2 linked regions of the Actinokineospora baliensis genome follow. Each later gene encodes a partner of the first gene's protein in a complex. Links are inferred from orthologs where the notes say so. Each region holds a gene or a part of one and is shown in the gene's direction. Other genes may lie near its edges.

Evidence for each region.
Region 2: the proteins of mfd (region 1) and uvrA are in contact, whole or in part, in a crystal structure (PDB 4DFC), measured with the Escherichia coli proteins. The link is inferred for Actinokineospora baliensis from one-to-one orthologs.

Annotation. Positions count from the first base shown.
Region 1 is NZ_JAFBCK010000001.1:2,166,641-2,171,459, reverse strand. What follows is about bases 1-4,142. They hold mfd (transcription-repair coupling factor), read left to right. Parts: upstream 1-357; coding sequence 358-3,942; downstream 3,943-4,142. Other genes in these bases: JOD54_RS10350 (tachylectin-related carbohydrate-binding protein), read left to right, coding at 4,115-4,142. In the rest of the region: more of JOD54_RS10350, read left to right, coding at 4,143-4,819. UniProt on the Escherichia coli protein: Couples transcription and DNA repair by recognizing RNA polymerase (RNAP) stalled at DNA lesions. Mediates ATP-dependent release of RNAP and its truncated transcript from the DNA, and recruitment of nucleotide excision repair machinery to the damaged site.
Region 2 is NZ_JAFBCK010000001.1:6,223,723-6,227,436, reverse strand. The notes cover bases 1-3,376. They hold uvrA (excinuclease ABC subunit UvrA), read left to right. Parts: upstream 1-323; coding sequence 324-3,176; downstream 3,177-3,376. Other genes in these bases: JOD54_RS27645 (hypothetical protein), read left to right, coding at 3,348-3,376. Outside these bases: more of JOD54_RS27645, read left to right, coding at 3,377-3,548; JOD54_RS35810 (YcaO-like family protein), read left to right, coding at 3,538-3,714. UniProt on the Escherichia coli protein: The UvrABC repair system catalyzes the recognition and processing of DNA lesions. UvrA is an ATPase and a DNA-binding protein. A damage recognition complex composed of 2 UvrA and 2 UvrB subunits scans DNA for abnormalities.

The DNA of each region.
Region 1 (4,819 bases):
ATGCTTTTCGGCCCCAGCTTTGCGGTCCTGCCACGGGTAGCGCAGGGGCCCCGCGCAAACCAAGTTCGCCCCATCGAGCACACCCGACCACGACGGATCCAGGTCGCGATGCCGCAGGCGAGCCGAACCCGCCCCACCGAGCCCACCGCACCACCACGGGTCCGGGGCGCGAGCCCCACCGAGCCCACCGCCCCACCACGATCCAGCGCAATGCCGCAGGCGAGCCGACCCAGCCCCATCCACCCCACCCCACCACCACAGACCCGGGTCCCGAGCCCACCCCACCACCACGGTCCGGATCGCGACGCGACGGCTGTCGGTCTCGACCCGTAGGCTGGACGGCGGACCTCACCCCGCATGAAGGACACCCCGCTCGTGTCGAAGCTGCACGGCCTGCTGACCACCCTGCTCGCCGATCCCGCCGCCGTCGCCATCACCGACGCGGCGGGTTCTCCCACCAAGACGCTCTCCGGGCCGGTTGCCGCCCGGCCGCTGGTCGTGGCCGCGCTGGCCGCCAAAACCCCGGTGCTGGCGATCACGGCCACCGGTCGCGAGTCCGACGACCTCGTCGCTGTGCTCCGCGACCTGCTCGGGCGCGATGCCGTGGCGGATTTCCCCAGTTGGGAGACGCTCCCGCATGAGCGCCTCTCCCCCCGGGCGGACACGGTCGGTGCCCGGTTGGCGATCCTGCGCAGGCTGGCTCACCCGGAGGAGCACCCGGCCGGGGCCCTGAAGGTGGTCGTGGCCACGGTCCGCAGCCTGATCCAGCCGATGGCCCCCGGCCTGGGCGAGCTCGCCCCGGTGCACCTGCGGACCGGGGTGGAGCAGGACTTCGACGCGGTGGTGGCTCGGCTCGCCGACCTGGCCTACGCCAGGGTGGACATGGTGGAGAAGCGCGGCGAGTTCGCCGTGCGCGGCGGCATCCTCGACCTGTTCCCGCCGACCGCGGAGCACCCGGTCCGGGTGGAGTTCTGGGGCGACGAGGTCAGTGAGATCCGCCCGTTCGCGGTGGCCGACCAGCGGTCGCTGCCGGGGGAGGTCGCCGAGGTCACCGCCCCGCCGTGCCGGGAGTTGCTGCTGACCGAGGACGTGCGGACCAGGGCGGCCGGGCTGGCCGAGCTGCACCAGGCCGACGCGCACCTGCACGAGATGCTGACCAAGCTCGCCGAGGGGATCCCGTCGGAGGGCATGGAGGCGCTGATCCCGGCGCTGGTGCCCGGGCAGATGCAGCTGCTCACCGACGTCGTCCCGCCGGGCACGCACGTGCTGCTCAACGACCCGGAGAAGATCCGCACCCGGGCGCACGACCTGGTGCGCACCGGCCAGGAGTTCCTGGAGGCCTCCTGGATGGCGGCCGCGGGCGGCGGCAAGGCCCCGATCGACCTGGGCGCGTCGGCCTACCGCGACCTCGGTGACGTCGCCGCGCACGCCCGCGACCACGAGCACCCCTGGTGGACGCTGTCGCAGCTGACCACGCCGGACGAGGACTCGATCACCCTCGACGTGCGCCCGGTCGAGGGCTACCGCGGTGAGATCGAGCGGGCGTTCGCGGACCTGCGCGCGCACACGTCCACCGACGGCATCGCGGTCTTGGTCGTGCCGGGGGCCGGTACCGCCAAGCGCGCGGTGGAGCAGTTGGCCGAGGCCGAGGTGTCTGCCGTCTTCGCCGAGGAGGGCCTCTCGCAGCCCCCTCGCGCGGGCGTGGTCACCGTCGTCTGCGGCGCCATCGAAGACGGTCTCATCGCCCCCGGTTCGAACCTGGTCCTGGTGACCGAGGCCGACCTGACCGGCGGCAGGCACGGCACGTCCACAAAGGACATGTCGACCAAGATGCCGTCGCGGCGCCGCAACGCGGTGGACCCGTTGGCGCTCAAGGCGGGCGACTACGTCGTGCACGAGCAGCACGGCATCGGCCGCTACATCGAGATGGTGCAGCGCACGGTCGCGGGGGCCACCCGCGAGTACCTGGTGCTGGAGTACGCGAGCTCCAAGCGCGGCCAGCCGGGCGACCGGCTGTTCGTGCCGACCGACCAGCTCGACGAGGTGTCGCGCTACGTCGGCGGTGAGCTGCCCACGCTCAACAAGCTCGGCGGGTCCGACTGGAAGAACACGAAGGCCAAGGCCAAGAAGGCGGTCAAGCAGATCGCCGCGGAGCTGGTGCAGCTCTACGCGGCCCGCCAGGCCGCGCCTGGGCACGCGTTCGGGCCGGACACGCCGTGGCAGCGCGAACTCGAGGACGCCTTCCCGTTCACCGAGACCATCGACCAGCTCGCCGCGATCGACGAGGTCAAGGCCGACATGATGCGCGGCGTCCCGATGGACCGGGTCATCTGCGGCGACGTCGGGTACGGCAAGACCGAGATCGCGGTGCGGGCGGCGTTCAAGGCGGTGCAGGACGGCAAGCAGGTGGCGGTGCTGGTGCCGACCACGCTGCTGGCGCAGCAGCACCTGAACACCTTCTCCGGCCGCATGCACTCGTTCCCGGTCACCGTGCGGGGGCTGTCGCGGTTCACCGACCCGCAGGAGTCCGAGCGCACCGTCGAGGGCCTGGCCGACGGGTCGGTCGACATCGTCATCGGCACGCACCGGCTGCTGCAGACCGGGCTGCGCTACAAGGACCTCGGCCTGGTGATCGTCGACGAGGAGCAGCGCTTCGGCGTCGAGCACAAGGAGCACATCAAGGCGCTGCGCACGCACGTCGACGTCCTGACGATGTCGGCGACGCCGATCCCGCGCACCCTGGAGATGTCGTTGGCGGGCATCCGGGAGATGTCGACCATCCTGACCCCGCCGGAGGACCGCCACCCCATCCTCACCTACGTCGGCGGCTACGACGACAAGCAGGTCGGCGCCGCGATCCGGCGCGAGCTCCTGCGCGACGGCCAGGTCTTCTACGTGCACAACCGGGTGTCGTCGATCGAGAAGGCCGCCCGCAGGCTGCGCGAGCTGATCCCCGAGGCCAGGGTGGTCACCGCGCACGGCCAGATGAACGAGGAGCGCCTGGAGAAGATCATCCAGGGCTTCTGGGAGCGCGAGCACGACGTGCTGGTCTGCACCACGATCGTCGAGACCGGTCTGGACATCTCCAACGCCAACACCCTCATCGTCGAGCGCGGCGACATGCTGGGCCTGGCCCAGCTGCACCAGCTGCGCGGCCGGGTCGGCCGTGGCCGCGAGCGCGGCTACGCGTACTTCCTGTACCCGCCGGAGTCCCCGCTCACCGAGACCGCGCACGACCGGCTGGCCACCATCGCCCAGAACACCGAACTCGGCGCGGGCATGGCCGTGGCCATGAAGGACCTGGAGATCCGCGGCGCTGGCAACATCCTCGGCGCCGAGCAGTCCGGCCACATCGCGGGCGTCGGTTTCGACCTCTACGTGCGCCTGGTCGGCGAGGCGGTGGAGGCCTTCCGCAAGCACGCCGGGGCACCCGGGGCCGAGGACGAGGAGGAGTTGGCCGAGGTCCGGGTCGACCTGCCGGTCGACGCGCACATCCCGCACGACTACGTCCCCGGTGAACGACTACGGCTGGAGGCGTACCGCAAGCTGGCCGCCGCGCCGGACACGGCCGCCCTGGACGCGGTGCGCGAGGAGCTGGTCGACCGGTACGGGGAGCCGCCGACGCCGGTGGTCAACCTGCTCGCGGTGGCCCGGTTCCGGCAGCAGTGCCGGGAGCACGGGGTCACCGAGGTGATCGCGCAGGGCAACAACATCCGGTTCGCGCCGCTGCCGTTGCGCGATTCCCAGCTGGTTCGGCTCAAGCGGCTGCACCCGAAGGCCGTGCACAAGGCGGTCACGAACACGGTCACCACGCCCCGACCCACGGAGGGTGGGGCTGGTGGGCGCATCGGGGCGCCGGTGCTGCGCGACCTCGACCTGCTGGACTGGTGCGTGAAGTTCCTGGAGTCGCTGGAGGTCAAGCCCGCCGTGGCGGGGGTGTGACGGCGCCGACACGCACCGTCCGCAGAGCTTGTGAGACTGCTTACAGAGTCCTTGATCAACAGTGCTCTGAGCACGGACCGCCCACTCGGGGTGAGCAAGGGCAGTCCACAAAGGAACCGGGAGCGTTTAGTCTCTGGCCTCCGATTCACACGGTTCCTGGGGTTGAACTGACATGCACGACATCAGACGTGCGGGTGTGCTCGTGGCCGCTGTCCTCGCCGCCACCTGCCTGTCCGCGACCAGCGCGAGCGCGGCGCCCGCCGCCGGTCCGCCGGTGTGCTCTCCCGCTGTAGACGTGTTCGGGGTGGAGCCGGACGGCCGCCTCTTCGTCTACCCGCACAACGAGCCCGAGACGGGTGCGGCGAGCTGGGGCGCCAAGCGCTACATCGGCTCCGGCTGGAACGGCGGCACCGTCATGGCCGGGCCCGGCGGGTGGATCCACTACGTCACCAAGGGCGATCTGCAGCACCGCCGCTACCAGTGGACCGGCTCGTCCTGGGCCACCTTCGGCGGCCGCCAGTACCAGGACCTCGGCCGCCTCGACCCGGCCACGTCCGAGAAGATCACCGTGGACGAGCGGGGGCGGCTGCTCACCAACGGCACCACCGGCTTCACCGCGTCGAGCTGGGACGACCAGGGGCGGTTCCTGTCCAAGGGGCTGCAATTGGGGTTCCCGGGCGCGACGGGGGACATGATCGCCTCCGGCGACGGCGGGTTCTTCCTGCGCTCGGGCGATCTCCTGCTCCGGTACCGGTTCGAGTTCGACTCCCTGCACTGGGCGGTGACCGGCCAGGTCGTGGGGCGCGGCTTCAGTTCCTTCAAGCGCCTCTTCGGGGGCGGGGGCGGCGTGCTCTACGGCGTCGCCAACGACGCCGCG
Region 2 (3,714 bases), 4.1 Mb from region 1 along the record:
CCAGCGTAGGCCGGTTCGCCTACTCGCGGGTACCGCTCCGCGGGTGCACGGGCGAGATCGGTCCGCGAGAATTGTCGGTGCCCCCGTCTAGCATCCCCCACGCCACTCCCGCAGCCATCGCGACGAGGTCGTCCCGCGGGTCGAGCCCGGCAGGCGCCCGGTGTCCCACAGCCGGGTGGTGTCGGACGGATCGACCACGGGTAGCACCCGGCGGTGCGGCGGGGGCCGCGCACCCAGAACCGGCTACACCCACCTGCGCTCGACCCGTGCGCACTTCACCGACCCGAGCGGGCCCACCGCTCAGCACTACCGAAGGGACCTCAGTGGCCGACCGCCTCGTCGTTCGCGGCGCCCGGGAGCACAACCTGCGCGGCGTGGACATCGACCTGCCCCGCGACAGCCTCGTGGTGTTCACCGGGCTCTCCGGCTCCGGGAAGTCCAGCCTCGCCTTCGACACGATCTTCGCCGAGGGGCAGCGCCGCTACGTCGAGTCGCTGTCGGCCTACGCCAGGCAGTTCCTCGGGCAGATGGACAAGCCGGACGTGGACTTCATCGAGGGCCTCTCGCCCGCGGTGTCGATCGACCAGAAGTCCACCAGCCGCAACCCGCGCTCCACGGTGGGCACCATCACCGAGGTCTACGACTACCTGCGCCTGCTCTACGCGCGCGCGGGCAAGCCGCACTGCCCCACCTGCGGTGAGCCGATCAGCAAGCAGACCCCGCAGCAGATCGTCGACCAGGTGCTGGCGATGGAGTCCGGGGTCCGGTTCCAGGTGCTGGCCCCGGTCGTGCGCGGCCGCAAGGGCGAGTACGTCGACCTGTTCGCGAACCTGCAGACCCAGGGCTACTCGCGCGCCCTGGTCGACGGCGCGGTGCACCAGCTGACCGACCCGCCGAAGCTCAAGAAGCAGGAGAAGCACCACATCTCGGTGATCATCGACCGGCTGGCGGTGAAGGCGAGCTCCAAGCAGCGGCTCACCGACTCGGTGGAGACCGCGCTGCGGCTGGCCGACGGCCTGGTCGAGCTGGACTTCGTCGACCTGCCAGAAGGCGACCCGCACCGGGTGCGCGGCTTCTCCGAGCACCTGGCCTGCCCCAACGGCCACCCGCTGGGCGTCGAGGACCTGGAGCCCCGGTCGTTCTCGTTCAACTCGCCCTACGGCGCGTGCCCGGAGTGCACCGGCATCGGCGTGAAGAAGGAGGTCGACCCGGAACTGGTCGTGCCCGACGACGAGCTGTCGTTGGCCGACGGCGCCATCGCGCCCTGGGCTGGCGGGCAGACCGCGGAGTACTTCGTGCGGCTGCTGACCTCGCTGGCCGAGACCATCGGGTTCCGGATGGACACCCCGTGGCGGCGGCTGACCGCCAAGGCGCAGAAGGCGGTGCTGCACGGCGTCAGCGACCAGGTGCACGTCCGCTACAAGAACCGGTACGGCCGCGAGCGCTCCTACTACGCCGCCTACGAGGGCGTGATCCCGTTCCTCGAGCGGCGCCAGGAGCAGACCGACTCCGAGTACATGCGGGAGAAGTACGAGGGCTACATGCGGGAGGTGCCCTGCCCGGCGTGCCGGGGCACCCGGCTCAAGCCGGAGATCCTCGCGGTCACCCTCGCCCACGGCAAGCAGGGCGACAAGTCCATCGCCGAGGTGTCCAACATGTCCATCGGGGAGTGCTCGGCGTTCCTCGACGGGCTCAAGCTGGGCAGGCGCGAGACGATGATCGCCGGTGCCGTGCTCAAGGAGATCCAGGCGCGGCTGCGGTTCCTGCTCGACGTCGGCCTCGACTACCTGTCGCTCGACCGCGCCTCCGGCACGCTCTCCGGCGGCGAGGCGCAGCGCATCCGGCTGGCCACGCAGATCGGGTCCGGCCTCGTGGGCGTGCTGTACGTGCTCGACGAGCCGTCGATCGGCCTGCACCAGCGCGACAACCACCGGCTCATCGAGACGCTGACCCGGCTGCGCGACCTGGGCAACACCCTCATCGTGGTCGAGCACGACGAGGACACCATCCGCGCCTCCGACTGGGTCGTCGACATCGGACCGGGCGCTGGTGAGCACGGCGGCAAGGTCGTGCACAGCGGCACCTTCAAGGAGCTGCTGAAGAACAAGGAGTCGCTCACCGGGGCGTACCTGTCCGGTCGCAGCGAGATCCCGATGCCCGCCCTCCGCCGCGCGATCGACAAGAAGCGGCAGCTGACCGTGGTCGGCGCGCGCGAGCACAACCTGCGCGGCATCGACGTGTCGTTCCCGCTCGGCGCGCTGGTGTCGGTCACCGGCGTGTCCGGGTCGGGCAAGAGCACCCTGGTCAACGACATCCTGGCCACGGTGCTGGCGAACAAGCTCAACGGCGCCAGGCAGGTCCCCGGTCGGCACACCAGGGTCAAGGGCCTGGAGCACGTCGACAAGCTGGTGCAGGTGGACCAGTCGCCGATCGGCCGCACGCCCCGGTCCAACGCGGCCACCTACACCGGCGTGTTCGACCACATGCGCAAGCTGTTCGCCTCGACCACGGAGGCGAAGGTGCGCGGCTACCAGCCGGGCCGGTTCTCCTTCAACGTCAAGGGCGGTCGCTGCGAGGCGTGCGCTGGCGACGGCACCATCAAGATCGAGATGAACTTCCTGCCGGACGTGTACGTGCCGTGCGAGGTGTGCAAGGGCGCCAGGTACAACCGGGAAACCCTGGAGGTGCACTACAAGGGCAAGACCATCGCCGAGATCTTGGACATGCCGATCGAGGAGGCGGCGGCGTTCTTCGAGCCGATCAAGGCCATCCACCGGCACCTGGCCACCCTGGTCGACGTGGGCCTGGGCTACGTGCGGCTCGGCCAGCCCGCCCCGACCCTGTCCGGCGGCGAGGCGCAGCGGGTGAAGCTGGCCAGCGAACTGCAGAAGCGCTCCACCGGCCGCACCGTCTACATCCTCGACGAGCCGACCACCGGCCTGCACTTCGAGGACATCCGCAAGCTGCTCGGCGTGATCAACGGCCTGGTCGACAAGGGCAACACGGTGATCGTCATCGAGCACAACCTGGACGTCATCAAGGGTTCCGACTGGATCGTCGACATGGGCCCGGAGGGCGGCTCCGGCGGCGGAACCGTTGTGGCGGAAGGCACACCGGAGGACGTGGTGAAGGTCGACGGCAGCTACACCGGGGAGTTCCTCGCGCACGTGATGTGAGGATCCCGGCGCCGCCGGTGGCCTGGGTCACCGGCGGCGACTACGCCGGGCATCGGCGCGTACGCCTGCGGTAACCAGCGGAAACGACATCTGGACACGGTGTATCCCGGTCGCGGATGCTGACTCCTACCTCGTAGCCGCGACAGGTCGCGGGTCGCGCGAGGAGGACGTGTGTTGATCGAGCCAACCGAACTCGAGGCCAGGGTCGTGAAGCCGCACCGGGTCACCGCGGCCTCCCGCGCCCTCATCGACGCCGGCCCGGCCCTGCGCGCCTGGGACACCCGCAAGGGCGTCACCGCCCCCGCCGACTTCCGCCTGGTGACCCGGGGCAGGCACCACCTCGGCCCGAGGGGGCCGGTGCGTGCGGGGTGAGAACGCCGGTCCCGCCGCGCCCCCACAGCCCCACCCCGCCGGTCCGGAGGGGACCGACGACACCACCGCGGTGACCCCCGGTCCGGTGATCATCGGACCAGAACCCGCCGGTGGGGTGGTGGCCTCGCCCGCCGTGCGGTCCGATGATCAGATGCAGCCGGACGAC